3 regions of the Janthinobacterium sp. Ant5-2-1 genome follow, and region 2 is predicted to be linked to each of the others. Evidence: predicted binding sites of a transcription regulator. Region 2 holds the regulator's gene; each other region holds the start of a gene.
The links. The regulator sigma-54, encoded in region 2, starts transcription at its own class of promoters, with help from an activator protein. The targets are predictions, from matches to a motif close to TGGCANGNAANCTGCTTT.

Region 1: the regulator sigma-54 is predicted to act here: its motif matches at 3,233-3,250, upstream of ASN89_RS24980 (EDSAP-1 family PEP-CTERM protein).
Region 3: the regulator sigma-54 is predicted to act here: its motif matches at 4,096-4,113, upstream of ASN89_RS18385 (TorF family putative porin).

Annotation. Positions count from the first base shown of each region.
Region 1 is NZ_LNCE01000106.1:78,487-85,192, forward strand. It holds gene ASN89_RS24945 (glutathione S-transferase N-terminal domain-containing protein) at 1-21, shown strand, start outside; gene ASN89_RS24950 (ClpXP protease specificity-enhancing factor) at 154-666, shown strand; tRNA gene ASN89_RS24955 (tRNA-Thr) at 693-768, shown strand; gene ASN89_RS24960 (dodecin) at 1,001-1,207, shown strand; gene ASN89_RS24965 (hypothetical protein) at 1,235-1,546, opposite strand; gene ASN89_RS24970 (hypothetical protein) at 1,706-2,080, shown strand; gene ASN89_RS24975 (SDR family oxidoreductase) at 2,116-3,114, shown strand; gene ASN89_RS24980 (EDSAP-1 family PEP-CTERM protein) at 3,338-4,327, shown strand; gene ASN89_RS24985 (LytR C-terminal domain-containing protein) at 4,393-5,463, opposite strand; gene ASN89_RS24990 (type II secretion system F family protein) at 5,475-6,413, opposite strand; gene ASN89_RS24995 (type II secretion system F family protein) at 6,427-6,706, opposite strand, start outside.
Region 2 is NZ_LNCE01000035.1:69,816-76,521, reverse strand. It holds gene ASN89_RS12845 (enoyl-CoA hydratase/isomerase family protein) at 1-557, opposite strand, end outside; gene hpf (ribosome hibernation-promoting factor, HPF/YfiA family) at 693-1,055, opposite strand; gene ASN89_RS12835 (RNA polymerase factor sigma-54) at 1,125-2,603, opposite strand; gene lptB (LPS export ABC transporter ATP-binding protein) at 2,608-3,363, opposite strand; gene lptA (lipopolysaccharide transport periplasmic protein LptA) at 3,363-3,944, opposite strand; gene lptC (LPS export ABC transporter periplasmic protein LptC) at 3,970-4,581, opposite strand; gene ASN89_RS12815 (KdsC family phosphatase) at 4,624-5,157, opposite strand; gene ASN89_RS12810 (KpsF/GutQ family sugar-phosphate isomerase) at 5,157-6,167, opposite strand; gene ASN89_RS12805 (monovalent cation:proton antiporter family protein) at 6,276-6,706, shown strand, end outside.
Region 3 is NZ_LNCE01000055.1:74,124-80,829, forward strand. It holds gene gshA (glutamate--cysteine ligase) at 1-1,143, opposite strand, end outside; gene ASN89_RS18375 (ammonium transporter) at 1,348-2,886, opposite strand; gene ASN89_RS18380 (P-II family nitrogen regulator) at 2,898-3,236, opposite strand; gene ASN89_RS18385 (TorF family putative porin) at 3,248-4,015, opposite strand; gene ASN89_RS18390 (accessory factor UbiK family protein) at 4,286-4,534, shown strand; gene ASN89_RS18395 (YifB family Mg chelatase-like AAA ATPase) at 4,646-6,166, shown strand; gene ASN89_RS18400 (hypothetical protein) at 6,230-6,706, shown strand, end outside.

The DNA.
Region 1 (6,706 bases), on a different contig from region 2:
GAGAAGGTCATGCGTCGTTAAGATATTCCCGGCAAGCCACGCTTGCCGGGACATCTTGGGCCACGTGTTAAAGCGGTTTTTTGCGCGAGCCAAGTCTTTTGAATTACCGGTGCGCCCGCCTTGCGGGGGCGCTCCCGCCTCACAGTGCCTACCATGTCTGAAATCTCAACCAAACCTTATATGCTGCGCGCCATCTACGAGTGGTGCACCGACAGCGGCTACACGCCTTATCTCGCGGTCAAAGTCGATTCGCGCACCACGGTACCGATGGAATACGTGAAAAAGGGCGAAATCGTGCTCAACATCAGCTTCGGCGCCACCAGCGGCCTGAAGATGGACAACGACGCCATCCGCTTCCACGCCCGCTTTGGCGGCGTCTCGCGCGAAATCTACGTGCCGGTCGACAACGTGATGGCCATCTACGCCAACGAAAACGGCCAGGGCATGGCCTTCGAGCCCGTGCTGGGCAACGATGACCCCGACGCGCAACCGACGGACAGCCCCGCCTCCGCCGACGTCCCGCCGCCAGTGCTCGCCCCGACCGCCAGCGCCCCGACCCTGTCGTCCGTGCCGACCAGCTCCCCCGAACAACGCGACAACGCCACACCCGGCGACGACGAGCCACCAAAAAAAGGCGGCCGTCCGACCCTGACACGCATTAAATAGCGTATAATTCGCAACGCGCAGTTTTTGCCGACTTAGCTCATTTGGTAGAGCAGTTGATTTGTAATCATCAGGTGGCCAGTTCGAAACCGGCAGTCGGCACCAGAATTCAGTAGGAAATCAAAGGGTTACCCGCTTCGGCTGGTAGCCCTTTTTTCTTTTCCTCCGCCTGCGGGACACTACCGCAACCATTACAACCCATCGCCGTAGAGACAAACAGTTGGCATGACGCATTGCTGCACCGCGCAATGACTATCAGCACATTTAGGCGCAAGATGAGCACGTGCTTGCGCAAAGCAGGCTCCCGATGTCTGGCTTGCCTACCTGGGGAAATATCATGTCCGCACACACTTACAAGCTGATCGAACTGGTGGGAACTTCGACCGAGAGCAGCGATCAGGCGATACGCGATGCCATTGCCAAGGCGGCGCTGACGGTCAAGCACATGGACTGGTATGAAGTGACCGAGTCGCGCGGGCATATCGTCGACGGCAAGGTGGCGCACTTCCAGGTCACGCTCAAGGTCGGCTTCCGGCTCGAATAAAGGAATCGAGCAAGGCAGGCGGCGCGTTCAGCGCCGCCCGGCTACTGCCCGGCTTTCCAGCCACTCCCGGCCGCCGCTGTCCAGCGCGGTCTCGATGACCTTTTCCGGCAAGCTGTAGACGGTCGCCCAGCTGGCGCGGCCGTCCTGCGTGTTGGCGGGAAAGCTGTGCGTCTCGATGGGCCAGTGGTATTTGCGTTTCAGCGCTTTCACGATGGCGGCCAGCGAGACGCGGCCCTGCAGCGGTTCGGCGCCGGACTGGTCGCGGTTCGACAGCAGCACGGCCAGGACCTGGCCGCGGCCCGTGCGTGCGCCGGGGAAGGTGGGGGGTTTGTTTGCCATGGCCTATTTTACCGGGCAATTATCGGCGAGAGGCAATGTGCCGCACCTTTGATCTGGCGCAAACGCCGTAGCGGCTTTGCGGCCACGATGGGCGTTCCGCCAGACTGCCGGCGCCCCTCCGGCAGCCTGGGCTTGATACAAGGGGCAAAGGAGGACATCATGCACAGCCTGAACATCCACGCCATGCAATGGCAGCCCGTTGCCGATATTTCCGCCGTTAATCCGCTGCTACCTGAAGACCTCGCCTGCTTTCGCGAACTGCGCGACGTGCTGCAGCGTTATGGCGCGCTCGACCGCTTCGGCATTTCCCTGATCCACCGCCATTTCGACATCGCCGATGACGAAGAATTGATGGAGTACACGGATGCGGAAGCACGCACCCTGACGGTAAAGCCTGTCAAGAAAAGCGACATCGACTGGCAGCACACGACGATTACCAACTGGAAACTGACAGAAGACGAGGAAGTGGCGCGCATCGGTTGCGGTTGCGCACGCAATTCGGGTGGCCACCTAGGCTATCACCGCGGTACTTGAACCCTCCGTCTGCCGCGTCCCTGAAAGGTCCTGCCATGGATGATCCCAAACTCAGCAAGTCACGCCGCAGCTTTGTCGAAGGTATGGCCGGCGGCGCGCTGGCCGCCTTGGCCGTGCCCACGGCTGCACAGCCGGCGGAGGCGCCGGCGCCCGCCGGACCCAGGCCGCTGGCGCCCGGCTATCCGCGTCCGCCGTTTCCCGTCCAGCAGCAGCCGTGGCCGGGCCTGGCCAGCCGCATGCAGCCCCGGCCCGACCATGGCGAAACCAGTTACAAGGGATCGGGGCGCCTGATGGGGCGCAAGGCCTTGATCACGGGCGGCGATTCCGGCATCGGACGGGCGGCGGCCATCGCCTTTGCGCGCGAAGGGGCCGACGTGGCCATCAACTACCTGCCGGCCGAAGAGCCCGATGCGCAGGAAGTGCTGCAGCTGATCCGCGCGGCCGGACGCAAGGCCGTCGCCATCCCTGGCGACATCAAAAGCGAGGCGTTTTGCCAGCGCCTGGTCAGCGAAGCGGCCCGCCAGCTGGGTGGCCTGGACATTCTGGTCAACAATGCGGGCCGACAATTCTCGCGCGACTCCATCCTCGACATCAGCACGGCGCAGTTTGACGAAACCTTCAAGACGAATGTCTATGCCATGTTCTGGATCACGAAAGCGGCAGTGCCCCTGCTGCCAGCCGGCGCCAGCATCATCAATACCGCCTCCGTGAATGCCTACGATCCCGGCGAGAACATCATCGATTACGCCGCCACCAAGGGCGCGATCATGATTTTTACCAAGGGGCTGGCCAAGCAGCTGGCGAAACAGAATATCCGCGTCAATGCCGTCGCGCCCGGCCCCTTCTGGACGGCATTGCAAGTGACGGGCGGACAATCACCGGACAAGATTCCCACGTTCGGCCAGGATACACCCGTGGGACGTCCGGGGCAGCCAGCGGAACTGGCGGCCGTGTATGTATTGCTGGCCTCGCCGGAATCGAGTTACGCCACGGGCCAGGTGTATGGCGCCGTCGGCGGACGCGGCGGGCCCTAGCGCGCCGTGACGTCGGCGCCACCGCCACGCGCCAGGCGGCGTCGGCCTTTCTTACACTTTGCTTCCGTCGGCTCAGTCCGCTTTACGCAAGCCCTTGATTCAATATGCTTTTTTTGTGTGGCACGCAAGCTGCTTATCACTGTCTACGAGATGAATCCAGGCAAGCCATTCTGGATTTTTTATCCCCCGGATTTTCCGAGACTGACTACGATAAGAGGCTGCGATGAACGTCGATCACACACGAAGCAAGACCCTGGGTTGGCTGGGTGCACTGGCGGCGGCAAGCTTGCTTGCCAGCGGCCAGGCACAGGCCGGCGCGTACGGCCTGGCCGTCAACGAATTGAACTCTTTCCGCATCACCACCAGCGCCGGCGCGCTGTCGCTGGCCGGTGCCAACCGCAATGCCAGCGACAGCGCCTTCTTCGAGGGCGGCGTGGCCGTCAATCCGCGCGCCGTCAATACAGGCCCGGCCGCCAACGCCGACGTGCTGCAAGTGTGTTCGGGCGGCGGCTGCGGCGGCTTGCCGCAAAATAACTACGCACCCAGCCCCAGTTTCACCCTGGAGTTCGCACGTGGCGACGCGCATGCCTTTGGCAACATGCTCAATGGAGGCTCCACCGTGCGCGCCGTTGCGGAAGCACAGCGCGACACGGTCGGCGCCGCCACGGCCACGGCAGGCGATACGCTCACCGGCTCCGTCAACCTGACCCTGTCGAGCGCCGGCTTCATCACCTTCAACTTCATGGGACGGCGCGACCTGCGCACCAGCGTGACGACGATGGGTGACAAGTCGAGCGTGTCGATCATGGATATCTTCAATATCTCGTGCAATACTTCCAGTCCCGTGGGCTGCCTGTCGAACGCGAATGCCGATGGCGTGATCTTCCAGTTCGCTCCCGATGGCGACGCCAACAATGGCAGCGACGTCAATGGCAACCATACGGTCGGCAGCCTCGATCCCTTCAGCCTGAACATGACGGCCGGCACCAACGACCCGGCCACCGGGCGCGCCTTCACGAATGGCTTTGCGATGTTTTCGCTGACGTCGAATTTCGCCCTGCCCGCCGGCAGCTACACCTTGAACTTTTCCAAGTCCACGCGCACCGACATCGTCGTCATTGAACCCTTGCAAGTACCGGAACCGGGCACCCTGTTCCTGCTGGGCACGGGACTGGCAGCCCTGGCTTTTACGCGTCGCCGGCAGCCGAAATAATCCGCAGCATGAAAAACACGCGGCGCCCGCAAAGGCGCCGCTTTTTTTATGCCGGCAGAGATGTGTTAGCCGAGCCGCGCCAGCGCCCGGCGCGCCAGTTGCAATTGCTGCAGATAATAGCGGTGCAGCATGGCGGGGTCGCTCAGGTCGCGCCCCAGTACCAGGCGCAGCTCGCTGGCGGGGCAGTCGGCAGCCTGGATCTGCACCTGGGTACGCGCCTGTGCGCCAAGCTGGCGGGCCAGCTGACGCGCCGCCTGCTCCTGCGCGGGCCGGTATTCGACGCGCGTGCGCGCCACCTGGAAGCTGGTTTCATTGGCCAGGCGCACCACCTGCACGGGAGCACCGGCCAGGCTGCGCGCCAGCGCGGCGGCCAGGCCGGGCACGCCGTTGCCATTCACAATTTCCAGGCGCGGATGCGGCGCGCCGGCCACAGGCGCAGCCGGTACCGACGCGCTAACGGGCAGGCTGCGCTCCGCCGCCGGCACGCGCCGCAGGCGGGCCATGCCATCGCTCTGCGTGATCTCCACGCGCGCCATCGCGCGCGCATCCGGCACCGGCGCGGGCACTGACACAACCTTCGGCGACGTCTCGCCGCGCAACAAGGCCATGTCGCGCCGCACATCGTGTTCCTGCAAGCTGGCCGTCTGGCGACGCATGACGGCCGCGCGCGCGTGCTGTCCCAGCCGTTCCAGCACCTGCGCCAGGTGCCGCCAGGCCAGCGCATTGAGCGGGTCGAGCAGGCAGGCCTGTTCCAGCGCAGTCAACGCTTGCGCATCGCGTCCGCTTAAATAATAGGCATGACCGAGATTGCTGAACAGATAGGCCTGCCGCGGCTGCGGCGTGCCCGCCTCCTGCGTCAAGGCCAGCCAATGGGCGATCGCCGCGCCATGTTCGCCCCGCTGCGCATGCAGCACGGCCAGGCCGTTGCGCGCGTTCAGGTGGCGCGGTGCCGCACGCAAGGCTTGCTCATAGGCCGCTTGCGCGGCGGGCAGGTCGCCCGCGTCAAAATGCTGGCGCCCCGCGACATAGGCCGCATCTGCATCGGCAAAGGACGGCGCGTGCGCCGTGTGGCTGGCGCAGGCGCCCAGACCCAGACAGGCGCAGGCGGTGGCCAGGCGGGATATCGTCAAGCGCATGGTGACTCCTTTCAGCGGCTGGCCATGGCCGGCACCAGCACGCGATAGACTTCGATCACGGCCGGCCCCATGAGCACCAGCATCAGGGTGGGAAAGACGCAAAAGATCAGCGGGAACAGCAGTTTCAGGGCGATCTTCGCTGCCGCCTCCTCGGCCAGCAGGCTGCGCTTGCCGCGCAGGTTTTCCGAATGCACGCGCAGCGAATCGCCCATGCTCGTGCCGAAGCGTTCCGATTGAATCAGCATGGCGACCAAGGTGTCGACGTCTTCCACGCCGCTGCGCAGGGCCAGGTTGCGCAGCGCCTTTTCCTTGGAAAAGCCGGCGCGCATTTCCATCAACACCAGCTGCAATTCCTGCGCCAGCACCATGCTCTTGATATGGATTTCGCCCGACACCTTCACCAGCGCACGCTCCAGGCTCAGGCCCGCTTCCACGCACACGGTCAGCAAGTCGAGTGCGTCGGGGATGTTTTCAAAGATGTCGCGCTGGCGCCGCTTGGCCGTGCTGGCCAGCACCAGGTTCGGCAGGTAATAGCCGATGGTGGCGCTGACGCACAGCAGCAACAGCAGCACGCTGCGCAGCTGCGCCGCCATGGCGCTGGCCGCATACAATCCCAGCACGGTGGGAAACAGCAGGGCCAGCACGCTTTTTGCCGCAAAATATAAAGCCGGCGCGCTGGCCTGGCGCCAGCCCGCGTTCATGAAGCGCGTGCGCAGCGGCGAGCGCTCCCACCCCTCTTCCGGCAGCGACAGCTTGCTGAACGGCTGCGCCACGCGCGCCACGCGCTCCACCCAGCCGTTTTCCACCACCGCCTCGCTGGCGGCCGGCGCCGTGGCGCCAAACAGGCGCTGGCGCAGGGTGCCGGGAAAGAAGATCACCCACGCCAAGAGAGCCAGCGCCACCACCACGGCAAAGACAATCACGAGAAACAGCAGTTGTGCACCGCTCATACCGCCCCCTGTTTTAGATGCGGATGCGGATCACGTTGCGCATCCAGACCACGCCCAGCGCCACCATGCCGGCCGCGTACCACAGCAGTTTGATGCCGCTGGGATCGGTCCACAGCAGGCGGATGTATTGCGGGTTGACCAGCGCCATGACGCCGATCATCACCACCGGCATCAGCCCCAGCACCCAGGCCGACATGCGCCCCTCGGCCGACAGCACGCGCACCTGCCCCAATAGCTTTAGCCGGGCGCGGATGATGCGGGCGATGCTGACCAGCACCTCGGCCAGGTTGCCG
Region 2 (6,706 bases):
AGGTCCGTGTACAGGGCGTCGGCCGCGCTGATCGTCAAGCCCGTCAAGCCCAAATACAGGCCCAGCTGGCCTGCCAGGCGGGACAGGAAATAACTGCCGCCCACGTCGGGAAACAAACCGATATTGACTTCCGGCATGGCCATGCGCGTGCGGCCCGTCACGATGCGCAGGCGGTTGCCGGGCCCGGCTTGTGCCACGCCCATGCCGCCGCCCATCACCACGCCATCCATCACGGCGATATACGGTTTCGGATAGAAATGAATCAAATGATTTAAAGCGTATTCTTCCGTAAAGAAATCTTCCAGCAAGGCGCTGCCGCCTTGCGGCGTGGCCAGGCCCGCATCGTAAAAGAAACGGATGTCGCCGCCGGCGCACAGCGCTTTTTCGCTGCTGGAACGGATCACCACTGCGTCCACCTGCGGGTCGTCGCGCCAGGCCAGCAGGGCCGCGCTCAGGGCGCGCACCATCTCCAGCGACAGGGAATTCAAGGCTTTCGGGCGGTCGAGCACGATGTGCCCCGTGCGGTTGCGGATGGAGGTCTGGACGAAGTCGCTCATGGCAGGCAGGAAAGAAGTGAAAGTGCAAACATTCTAGCCCCTGTGCGGGGAACATTGCGTTCAAAAGGTACGGGCGCAAAAAAGGGCGCAAGATGTGCGCCCTTAGTTGATCACAACTGCTGGAAGCGGGTGGCCTTAAACGGCGACGACGGCGTCTTCCTCGGAGTTGTCTGGCAGATGCTTGATCGCCTCTTTACCGTGCCCTTGCACTTTGGTTTTGTATTTCATCACTTGCCTATCGAGCTTGTCGATCAGGGCATCGATCGCGGCATACAGGTCTTGCGCCAGGCTTTCCACATAGACGGTTTTGCCACTTAAACGCAGGTTGACTTCGGCCTTTTGACGTTTTTCTTTCTCTTTGAGGTTATCCACGGTCAGAATCACGGCGATATCGATAACTTGATCGAAATGACGTTTCACGCGTTCCAGCTTCGTTTGTACGTATTCACGGATGGCTGGTGTCACTTCGAGATGATGTCCGCTGATGGTGAGATTCATACACACTCCTAAAGATGATCGGGTTCGTGCGGTCCATCCTATCCGGCCCGCAGAGGAACCGAAAAAAACTTACAAACACTTACGCAGGCTCACTGGCGGAATTTTCAACGCTTCCCGGTATTTGGCAACAGTACGTCGCGCAATCACCATGCCTTGTTCCCCCAGCATGTCCGCAATCTTACTGTCGGATAAAGGATTTTTAGGGTCTTCTGCTCCTGTCAGTTGCACGATCAATGCCCGTATCGCCGTCGATGACGCTTCGCCCCCCGCTTCGGTGGCGACGTGGCTACCAAAGAAATATTTCAACTCGAACATGCCGTGCGGGGTCAGCATGTACTTTTGAGTTGTTACCCGCGAGATAGTACTCTCGTGTAAACCCAGTGTATCAGCTATTTCACGGAGCACAAGGGGGCGCATGGCAACGGCCCCGTGCGAGAAAAAGTTCTTTTGTCTTTCTACTATCGCCTGTGCCACGCGCAGGATCGTGTCGAAGCGCTGGCGCATATTCTTGATCAGCCACTTGGCTTCCTGCAACTGTGCGCCCATGGCGCCCTCGCCCTTGCCCTGCTTGAGCAGGTTGGCATACATGGCGTTGACGCGCAGGCGCGGCATCACATCGTTGTTCAAGGTGACTTGCCAGCCATTGCGCGCGCGCTTGACGACGACGTCGGGCACCACGTAATCGGACACGTCCGAGGCGAACACGGCGCCCGGATGCGGATTGCACTGGCGAATCACCGTCTGCGCTTCGCGCAAGTCTTCATCGTCGCAATCGAGGGCTTTTTTCAGCTTGTTGAAATCGCGCTGGGCAAACCAGGCCAGGTGCTTTTCCACGATGACGAGGGCCATGCGCCGCGTCACCATGGCGATGTGCGGCAAGCGCTTGATCTGCAGCGCCAGGCATTCGGACGCATTGCGCGCGCCCACGCCGGGCGGATCGAAACTTTGCAGCAGCGACAAGGCCGTGCGCATCTCGTCGGCGTCGATTTCCAGCTCTTCCGGCAGGCGCGCCAGAATGTCGTCGAGCGACTCTTCCAGGTAGCCATTGTCGTCGAGCGCGTCGATGATCAGCTCGACCAGCGCGCGGTCGCGCAATTCGAGCACCGTCACGCGCATCTGTTCCATCAGGTGTTCGCGCAGGGTGCAGTGATGGGCTTCCAGTTGCGGGCGCGAATCTTCGTCGTCGGGCGCCTTGCCCCGGCTCGCCTCGCTCCAGTCGCTGTCACCGCCATCCACGGCAGCTGGCCCCTCGCCCGCCTCGCCGTCAAAGGTTTCCGCTTCGGCCGGCGCCGCGGGCGCTTCCTGGCCTGGCGGCTGGGGCGGCGCTTCGGCCGGTGCGGCCGTGGAACTCAAGGCCCCGTCGGACAGCAGGCGCAAGGAGCGGTCGAGCGGATCGTCGAGGCGCTCGAGCAGGGGATTATCCGTCAGCAGTTGCTCTAGTTCCTGGTGCAATTCCAGGGTAGACAATTGCAACAGGCGTATCGATTGCTGCAACTGCGGCGTCAGTGCCAGGTGCTGCGAAGTGCGCAGCTGCAATGATTGTTTCATTGGCTTACATGCGGAAGTGTTCGCCCAGATAGACCCGGCGTACCGACTCGTTCGCGATGATGTCGTCGGGGCGTCCCGACGCCAGTACCGAGCCCTGGTTGATGATATAGGCACGGTCGCAAATACCCAGCGTCTCGCGCACATTATGATCGGTGATCAGCACGCCGATATTGCGCTCCTTCAAGAAGCGCACGATGCGCTGGATCTCGATCACGGCGATCGGATCGACGCCGGCGAACGGCTCGTCGAGCAACACGAAACGGGGATCGGTGGCCAGCGCGCGGGCGATTTCCACACGGCGGCGCTCGCCACCCGACAGGGACAGGGCCTGGTTCTCGCGCAGCTTTTCAATCTGCAAGTCGGCCAGCAGTTTATCCAGGCGCTCCTCGATCTCGGCCTTCTTCAGGGGGCGGCCTTCGACGGTCTGGATTTCCAGCACGGCGCGGATATTGTCTTCCACCGTCAGCTTGCGGAACACGGACGCTTCCTGCGGCAGATAGGACAGACCCATCTGCGCGCGGCGGTGGATCGGCAGGCTGGAAATGTCCACGCCGCTGATATCGATGCTGCCGCCGTCCGACGGCACCAGGCCGACGATCATGTAGAACGAGGTGGTCTTGCCGGCGCCGTTCGGGCCCAGCAAACCCACCACTTCGCCGCATTCGACTTGCAGCGAAACATCATGCACGACTTGCCGCTTGCCATAGGTTTTTTGCAGACCGCGAACGATCAGGGTGCTGCCGCAACGAGTATTGTCCATTATTTCTTTCCTGGCGCAGGCGTGGCCGGCGCTTTCTCCGCCGCCGGCGCCTTGGTCTTCGGCTGGATCACCATGCGCACGCTGCCGCCATCGGGGGTGCTGGTGCCGCTGTTGGAGTTTTCCATCGCAAACACTTCCTTGCGGCTGTCATACGAGATGAAGGCGCCATTGGCCACGTCGGTTACTTTCGTGCCTTCCAGGCGCGTCAGCTTGGCCCGGGAAAACAGTTTCACCACTTCCGTCTTGTTGTCGTATTCCACGCGCTCCGCTTCGCCTTCGACCCACAGGTCGCCAGCGCCATCGCGCTTCTGGCGGAAGGTGGCCAGCTTGCCGGGATCGGCCCAGAAGGTGATGAACTGGTAGCCTTGCGGGTCTTCCGTGATCAGGGCCCGGCCCGCCTTCATGGTCAGGGTGCCTTTCACCAGCACGACGTCGCCCGTCAGGGTACGCACCTGCTTGACGTCATCGACGTGGCCGCTGCGTGCCGTGATGACGGCTTCCTTCTCGGAATCGGCCTTCTCGGCATGCGCCACGCCCATGATGGCCAGCGAAAATACGGTCAACAGCAAGATGTTCTTCATAGTATGGTTTCCTTGTTTCATTCTGTCATTTTGCCGCCGCGGCCGGGCGCGGTTTCGGCGGGAGGACCATGCGCAGCGCATTCTGCACTTCCACCTCGCCGGTGGCGTTATTGGCTTTCATGCCGATGCCATTGAGGCGCGAGGTGCCCGTCAGGATATCGACAGGCACGTCCGTTTCCATTCTTTCCTCGTCCGGAAACACCGTCAGCGCTTCCGTCTTGACCGTCAGGTTCTGCGCCTTCGGACTGGCCACGCGGTCGATCACGACCTTGCGGTGCAATTGCAACCGGGTATTGTCCTGGTCGATATGCGCCAGTTCCGCGTTCATGTTCAACGGCGGCATGCCGGGCGTGAGCTTGCGCACGAAGGGCTGGTCGATATCGGACGAATCGTCGGCCGGATAATGCGTAAGCTTGGTGCCCGATACGATATAGCTGGGCTTACCCGTCAAATCCATGCGCACCAGGCTGAAATTGGTGATGAAATAGTCAGGCTCATCCAGATGCTTGCTGGCCTTGATGTCCTGGCTGTTCTTGTTCATCACTTCGAGCAGCCAAAAGCTGCCCAGCGCGACAACAACCGCGCCCAGCAGGGTAAAAATCGTGCGCCAGCGATGGGCGCCTCCTGGCTTACGCATAGGGTTTCACTCTTTCCAATATCACTGGCGGCAAGGCGCGCCTCACTCCAGGAACGGCGCCATGACGCGCGCATAGTTGTCCTGGGCGCGCAGCAGGAATTCGCAGATCTCGCGCACGGCGCCGCGGCCGCCGCCGGCCTGCGTCACATGGTGCGCCAGGTCCTGCGCTTCCGGGCGCCCGCCCGGCACGCTGACGGCAAAACCCACGCGCTTCAGGATGGGTGCATCGATGACGTCGTCGCCGATATAGCCGCATTGCTCTTCCGTCAAGCCCGTCAGCGCCAGCAGTTCGCGAAACGGCGTCAGCTTGTCGTGGCCGCCCTGGTGCACATGGGTAATGCCCAGGTCCTGCGCGCGGCGCGCCGTGATGGCCGAGCGGCGCGCGCTGATGATGGCCGTCTGCACGCCCGATTCCTGCAGCAGCTTGATGCCCAGGCCATCATACACATTAAACGTTTTCATCATCTCGCCGTCCGGGCCGAAATGCAGGCTGCCGTCGGTGAGCACGCCATCGACGTCAAAGATCATCAGTTTGACCTTGGCCGCGCGCGCCAGGTTGTCCGCTACGCTGTCCATCAGATCACCTTCGCTTGCGTCAGATCATGGATATGCAGCGCGCCCACCAGCTTGCCGTCGGCGTCGACGACCAGCATCTGGTTGATGCGGAACTGCTCCATCACGGCCACGGCATCGACGGCCAGGCGCTCGGGCGCGATGCTGCGCGGCTGCGCATGCATGACATCGCGGATCGCCACTTGCGTGAAATCCTGCACGCGCTCGAACATGCGCCGCAAGTCGCCATCCGTAAACACGCCCACGGGGCGGTTGTCCCCATCGACAACGGCCGTCATGCCCATGCCCTTCTTCGTCATTTCTTCCAGCGCCTGCAGCAGGGAAGCCTGCACGGGTACCTTCGGCACCCGTTCGCCGCTGCGCATGACGTCATGCACGTGCGTGAGCAGGCGGCGGCCCAGGGCGCCACCCGGGTGCGAGCGGGCGAAATCTTCTTCCTTGAAGCCGCGCAAGTCGAGCAAGGCCACGGCGATCGCGTCGCCCAGGGCCAGGGTGACGGTGGTGCTGGCCGTCGGCGCCAGGTTCAGCGGACAGGCTTCTTTTTCAACGGAAATATCCAGGTGCACATCGGCCAGCTGGGCCAGGCTGGAATTCGGTTTGCCCGTCATGGAAATCAGTACGCCGCCCATGCGCTTGACGACGGGCATGATGGCCATCAGTTCGGACGACTCGCCCGAGTACGATATGGCAATAAAAGCATCGTCCGAGGTGACCATGCCCAAGTCGCCATGGGCCGCTTCGGCCGGATGCACGAACAGGGCCGGCGTGCCGGTGGAAGCGAGGGTGGCGGCAATCTTGCGCGCGATATGGCCGGACTTGCCGATGCCGGAGACGACGACTCTTCCTTTGCATTGCAGCAACAGCGCCACGGCGCGGCCCACGCTGTCGTCCGTGGCCAGGCGCGCGTGCAGCGCAACGATGGCGTCGGACTCGATCTGCAAGGTAGTACGGGCCAGCGCGACAGCGCGCTCGGTCGTCGCTTGCATGTCAATTCGATCAAAAGCTTTCAGCATTGTTTTTTCATGGGTTACACTCATGCCCAAAGTATAAACGAATTAGGAAAGCAAAAAACTTGCCAGTCACAACAAACAACGATTTCCATTGACCGTACCGGGCAACCCATGTTTTCCTCGCTTGAACTGACCCTGATGTTACTCGGCAGCGCCGTGCTGGGCGTGGTCGCTTTCAGAATGTTGCATTTGCCGCCCATGCTGGGCTACCTGGCCGTTGGCATCGTCATCGGGCCCCATGCGCTGGGCCTGGCGGCGGAAAACGAGGCCAGCCACACCCTGGCCGAGTTCGGCGTCGTCTTCCTGATGTTTTCCATCGGGCTTGAATTTTCCCTGCCCAAGTTTCTCGCCATGCGGCGCATCGTCTTCGGCCTTGGCATGGCGCAGGTGGTCACCACCATCATCGCCACCGTCGTCTTCGGCTGGCTCGTCGGACATTACCTGTCCGCCTACATCCACCTGAGCTGGCAAGCCGCGTTCGCCCTGGGCGGCGCGCTGGCCATGTCGTCAACGGCCATCGTCTCGAAAATGCTCACCGAGCG
Region 3 (6,706 bases), on a different contig from region 2:
CAGCGGCACGTACTGCGAGCCGGGCGCGTTCAGGTTCTGGTCCACGCCTTTTTCAGCATGCACGCGGTAGAAGCCGCCCACCACGTAGCGGTCGATCATGTAGACAACGGGCTCGGCCACGGCATCCTTGATGCTTTCAAAAGTCGGCACGCCTTCCTGGATGATGACGTCGGTCACCAGCTGGCCATCCTTGACGATCGACATTTTTTCGCGCTGCTTGCGCGACAAGTCGCGCACTTCGCTCGCGTCGCGCACCGTCATGATGCCCGTGCCATACGTGCCCGCATCGGGCTTGACGATGACAAACGGCTTTTCCTTGATGCCGTATTCCTTGTATTTCTTGCGGATCTTGGCCAGCAGCACGTCGACGCTGGCGGCCAGCGCATCTTCGCCCTCGCCTTCCTGGAAATTGACGTCGCTGCACTTGGCGTGGAAGGGGTTGAGCATCCACGGGTCGACATCGATCATCTTGCCGAATTTTTTCACCACTTCATCGTAGGCCGTGTAGTGGTTGCTCTTGCGGCGCAGGGCCCAGCCCGCATGCAAGGGTGGCAACAGGCTTTGCTCATGAATATTTTGCAAGATATCGGGGATACCGTCCGACAAGTCGTTATTCAGCAGAATCGTGCACGGGTCGAAATCCTTCAAACCCAGGCGACGGCCGTTGTTCAGGCGCACCAACGGCTCGATGACGAGCATATTGCCGTCCGGCAGGGCAAGCGGTGTCGGCTGGGTAATCTCGGGCGACCAGGAACCGAAGCGCACGTGCAGGCCCGTCTGGCGGAAGATTTGCATCAGGCGCGCCACGTTCTGCAAGTACTGCGGCGTGGTGTTGTGCAATTCCGGCACGATCAGCAGGTTGCGGGCGTCCGGGCAATACTTGTCGATGGCGGCCATGGCCGCTTGCACGGACAGGGGCAGCATTTCCGTGGCCAGGTTATGGAAACCGCCAGGGAACAGATTGGTATCGACGGGCGCCAGCTTGTAGCCGGCGTTACGCAAGTCTACCGAGCAATAGAAAGGCGGCGTGTGCTCTTGCCACTCCATGCGAAACCAGCGCTCAATGGCCGGCGTCGCGGCCAGAATCTTTTTTTCGAGGTCGAGCAGCGGTCCGGTCAGGGCCGTGACGAGATGGGGAACCATAGTTACATCCTTAAATTATGTGCAGTATTCAAAAAAGCACACAGAACTGCCGACTATATTACCGTGTAAGTACCCCAAATCGGGGCAAAAGCCTTGTTTTAAAGACCTTTTACATTCCCACAACGAAAAAAAGGCACCTCAATGAGGCGCCTTTTCCAACCGGACATGCCGCGCCGGGGCGCTGGCATGCCAGATAGTGATTATTTAACCATGATACGCTTGCTCGCCATGGCTCGTGATATCGAGGCCTTCGCGCTCTTCTTCTTCCGGTACGCGCAGGCCGATGACGATGTCGACCAGTTTATAAGCGATGACGGAAACGATGGCCGACCAGAGGATGGTGGTGCCGACCGCTTGCGCCTGCACCCACACCTGATGGCCGATCGAGTAGGGATCCGCCGACATCTTGTTAGTGACATAGTCGAAGATGCCCTGCCCGCCCAGTTGTGGTGCAGCAAACACGCCCGTCAGCAAGGCACCCAGGATACCGCCCACGCCATGCACGCCGAACACGTCGAGCGAATCGTCGGCGCCGATCAGGCGTTTCAGGCCATTCACGCCCCACAGGCAGACGACACCGGCCAGCAAGCCGATGACCAGGCCGCCCATCGGGCCGACAAAGCCGGCCGCCGGGGTGATCGCCACCAGGCCGGCCACTGCACCCGAGGCGCCACCGAGCATCGATGGCTTGCCTTTGCTGATCCACTCGCCAAATACCCACGACAGGGTGGCGGCGGCAGTGGCCAACAAGGTGTTGACGAAAGCCAGGGCAGCCACGTCGCCCGCTTCCAGCGAGGAACCGGCATTGAAACCGAACCAGCCCACCCACAGCAACGACGCGCCGATCATGGTCATCGTCAGCGAGTGCGGCGCCATCGATTCGCGGCCGTAACCGACGCGCTTGCCGATCATGATCGCACCCACCAGGCCGGCGACGGCGGCGTTGATGTGCACCACGGTGCCTCCGGCGAAGTCCAGCGCGCCTTTTTGCCAGATCCAGCCAGCCTTCAGGGCTTCGCTGGCCGAGGTGGCGGCGTTGGTGATCAGGTCAGGACCGGTCCAGAACCATACCATGTGGGCCGCTGGCAGGTAGGCGAACGTGAACCACAGCACGACGAACGCCAGCACGGCGGAAAATTTGGCGCGCTCGGCAAAGGCGCCGACGATCAGTGCGCAGGTGATGGCGGCAAACGTGCCCTGGAAAGCGACAAAGACGAACTCGGGAATGACGACGCCCTTGCTGAAGGTCGCGGCGGCGGCAAACGTGCCCTTGGCCGGATCCCAGATACCGTTCAGGAACAGGCGGTCGAAGCCACCGAAGAAGGCGGTTTTTTCCGTGAAAGCGATCGAGTAGCCATAGATGCACCACAACACGATGACCAGCGCGAACACCATGAACACTTGCATCAGCACCGACAGCATGTTTTTCGAACGCACCAGGCCGCCGTAGAACAGGGCCAGGCCGGGGATGGTCATCAAGATCACCAGCAAGGTGCTGATCATCATGAAGCTGGTATCGCCCTTGTTGGCGACGGGCGCGGCGGCTGGCGCGGCAGCGGCCGGGGCCGGAGCGGCGGCGGCCGGAGCTGCTGCGTCAGGCACCGGGGTGACGGCAGGAGCGGCGACGGCCGACGTCGTGGCAGCCTCCGTCTTGGCGGGGGCATCGGCAAAGCTCGGCGCGGCGACGCCGAACGCACACAGACAGGCAAACCCAGCTAGCAATTTTGTTATATTTTTACGCATCAATATTCCCCTTAGAGCGCTTCGTTGCCGGTTTCGCCGGTACGGATGCGGATGACCTGTTCCAGGTTGTAGACGAAAATCTTGCCATCGCCGATTTTACCGGTACGCGCGGCGCCTTCGATCGCTTCGATGGCCTGGTCGACAATGGCGTCATCGACAGCCGCTTCGATTTTGGTTTTTGGCAAGAAATCGACGACATACTCGGCGCCACGGTAGAGTTCCGTGTGCCCTTTCTGGCGGCCGAAACCCTTGACTTCCGTGACGGTAATGCCTTGCACATTGATAGCCGACAAAGCTTCGCGTACTTCGTCCAGTTTGAACGGTTTAATGATTGCAGTAATCATTTTCATGGCAGTCTCGCTTAAAAGGTTTTGGATACGGTCAGCACGAGACCGGATTTCGCCAGATTCTTGCCATTCGGTGCCAGCGACGAAATGTTGGCCTTCACGGCGGCGAGAGAAACGGTCGCCATGCCGAAGTCCTTGGTCACGCCGATCTTGACATCGTTATAGCTGAGGGAATCGTTGTGCTCGACTTTCTGGCGGCCCACATGCACGTTCATGATGTAGCCGTCGATCATGTCGAAGTTGCCGCCCACGTCAAGATAGCCACTGTTCTTGCTGTCGGCGACGCCAAACAGATTGGTCGTCGAGTGCGAGTACTTGATGTACAGCGGGCCATAACCGAGCTGGCCATACAGTTCAAAGGTATTCGCATTGGTGCTCAGCCCATTCGAGGGATAGAAGTAGTACAGGCCGCCCACATCATAGGTAACATTCTTGCTGATCTCGCCACGCTTGCCGCCGTACACATCCCATTCCAGATTGGTATCGCCGCCGCCGTCCTTGATCCATTTGATGCTCGACAACCAAGTTCCCACGTACAGGCCCGTCGGGTTATGGGTATAGTCGGCGCCGCCACTGACGGCCGGTTTCAAGCGGCTTTGCGAAATGCCACGGTAGCGGTAGTCGCTGGTCAGCGCCACGTTGTAGCTCACCACGTTATCAGGTACGGCTTCGGCTGCAGCAGGCGCCGCCACTGCATCCTGGGCCATGGCGCTACCGCACAAGGCGGTCATGGCCAGCGACAACGCTGCAGCTAAAGTCATGTTCTTGGACAGATTCTTCATGGCGATTCCCTTTTATTGAACTTTTAAAGCGGTTGAGGTTTAAAATCTTGGCTGGAGATCACAAAGCGTTCATACCTTCTTTAGCAGAATACGTGCCAGCTCCATTGCCACCTTGACAGGTGCGTTTCCGGCCATACATACCCTGCAAGCCTGTGGGCATGCGGGTACGGGCTGCTAAAGCATTGTGAATTTGCCCAGTTTCGCACCAGATTAACGCCGCTGTGCACCGCAATGGTGCGATGCACAGGCCGCACCATAAAAGGACTGACCATGGACATGAATACCTTCTTTAACGACTTGCAAGGCAAGATCCATCAAGCCATCGAAAACTCGCCTGCCAAGGATATCGAGAAAAACGTCAAATCGATGATGACCCAGGGCTTCGCCCGCCTCGATCTCGTCACGCGTGAGGAATTCGATATCCAGGCGCAAGTGCTGGCCAAGACCCGCGCCAAACTGGACGCACTGGAATTGCGCCTGATCGAACTGGAAACGCGCCTGAACGAATCCAAGGCGTAAGGTGACGCCAGCCAGGTCCCGTTATTGACGGCCTTGCTGGCATAGCTCAAGCCTGACGGCGCTTCACGCGCTAGACTGATCCTGCCCGCGCCCGCGCCACAGGGGAGTCTGATGAGTCTGGCCGTCCTGAAAAGCCGCGCCCTGGCCGGCATGGAAGCGCCCGAGGTAAGTGTCGAAGTCCACCTTGCCAATGGTTTGCCTTCGTTTACGATTGTCGGCCTGCCGGATACGGAAGTGAAGGAATCGCGCGACCGCGTCCGTGCCGCGCTGCAAAACTGCGGCTTTGACATGCCGGCGCGGCGCATCACGGCCAACCTGGCGCCGGCGGATTTGCCCAAGGAATCGGGGCGCTTCGACCTGCCCATCGCGCTGGGCATCCTGGCCGCCTCCGGCCAGTTGCCGGGCGACCAATTACACCACTACGAATTCGCGGGCGAACTGTCGCTGTCGGGCCAGTTGCGCCCCATCCGCGGCGCCCTGGCCATGACCTTTGCCATGCAGCGCAGCCAGCCGGGCGCGCCACGCGCCTTCATCTTGCCGCAGGCGAACGCGGACGAGGCGGCGCTCGTCCGCGACGCCTGCATCTACCCCGCCCACAGCCTGCTCGAGGTCTGCGCGCATTTTGCCGCGCACGCCAGCCACACGGCCCTGCAACGCCATCAGCCCATGTTGGCTGTCTCCGCTTTTGCGTATCCCGACTTTGCCGACGTGCAAGGACAGCAGCAGGCGCGACGCGCACTGGAAGTGGCAGCCGCGGGCGGCCATAACGTCTTGATGGTAGGGCCACCGGGTGCGGGCAAGACCATGCTGGCCAGCCGCTTCCCCGGCGTGCTGCCGCCCATGAGCGATGAAGAAGCGCTGGAATCGGCGGCCGTGCATTCGCTGGGCGGGCACTTCAAGGTGGAACACTGGAAACGGCGTCCCTATCGCGCCCCGCACCAAACGGCGTCCGGCGTGGCCTTGGTGGGCGGCGGCAACGTGCCGCGCCCGGGAGAAATCTCGCTGGCACACTGCGGTGTGCTGTTTCTCGATGAAATCGCCGAATTCCAGCGCCGGGTACTCGATGTCTTGCGCCAGCCCATGGAATCGGGCGTGATCAGCATTTCACGCGCGGCCCACCAGGCCGAGTTTCCTGCCCGCTTTCAGCTGATCGCCGCCATGAATCCCTGCCCATGCGGCTATCTGGGCCACGCTTCGGGCCGTTGCCGCTGTACGCCGGACGCCGTGCTGCGCTATCACAGCCGCCTGTCCGGCCCGCTACTCGACCGTATCGACTTGCAAATTGAAGTGGCCGCCATGCCGCCCGCAGCGCTGGGCCGGCACGCAGGCGCCGACGAAAGCACGCAAGCCATCGCCACGCGGGTGGCGGCAGCCTTTGCCCTGCAGCTGGCACGCCAGGGCAAAGGGAACCAGCGCCTGAGCAGCACGGAAATCGAACAGCATTGTCGTCTGGAAACGCATGGAGAACAGCTGCTGCATGGCGCCATGGCGCGATTGCATTGGTCGGCGCGCACGTATCACCGGGTACTGCGCGTAGCGCGCAGCATCGCGGACCTGGCGGGCAGCCCCGGCATCACGCAAGCGCATGTCGCCGAAGCGATCCAGTACCGGCGCGTGCTGCGTGAAATATGAGCCGGCCGGTGGCCCCACACGTGCGCGATTGCGCCTGATCGGCGGCGCTGCTACCATCTGCTGATGAAAAAACCATCACTTGCCCTCTTTCTAGCTACGCTCGCGGCCGCCAGCGTCCTGTCCGCCTGCAGTCCGAAGTTCGACTGGCGCGACTATCGCAGCCCCGACGCCCAGTTCACGGCCCTGTTTCCAGGCAAGCCGGCCGTGCTAACACGCGAGATCGATCTCGATGGCAAGAAAGTCAGCCTGACCATGACGGCCAGCGAAGTCGATGGCAATACCTTCGCCATCGGCAGCGCCGTGCTCGACAGCGCAGAACAGGCGCAAGCGGCCCTGCCCGCCATGCAGACTGCCCTGTTGAAAAATATCAACGGCACCGTGCGCAGCGAAAAATCGGCATCGGCGGCCAGCAGCACGGCTGCGGGAACGCACCAGCGCAGTTCGCTCAGCATCGAGGCCAAAGGCACACAGCAAGGCAAGCCTGTCTTGCTGGTCGGGCGTTTTGTGGCGCAGGACAAACGCATCTTCCAGATCATCATT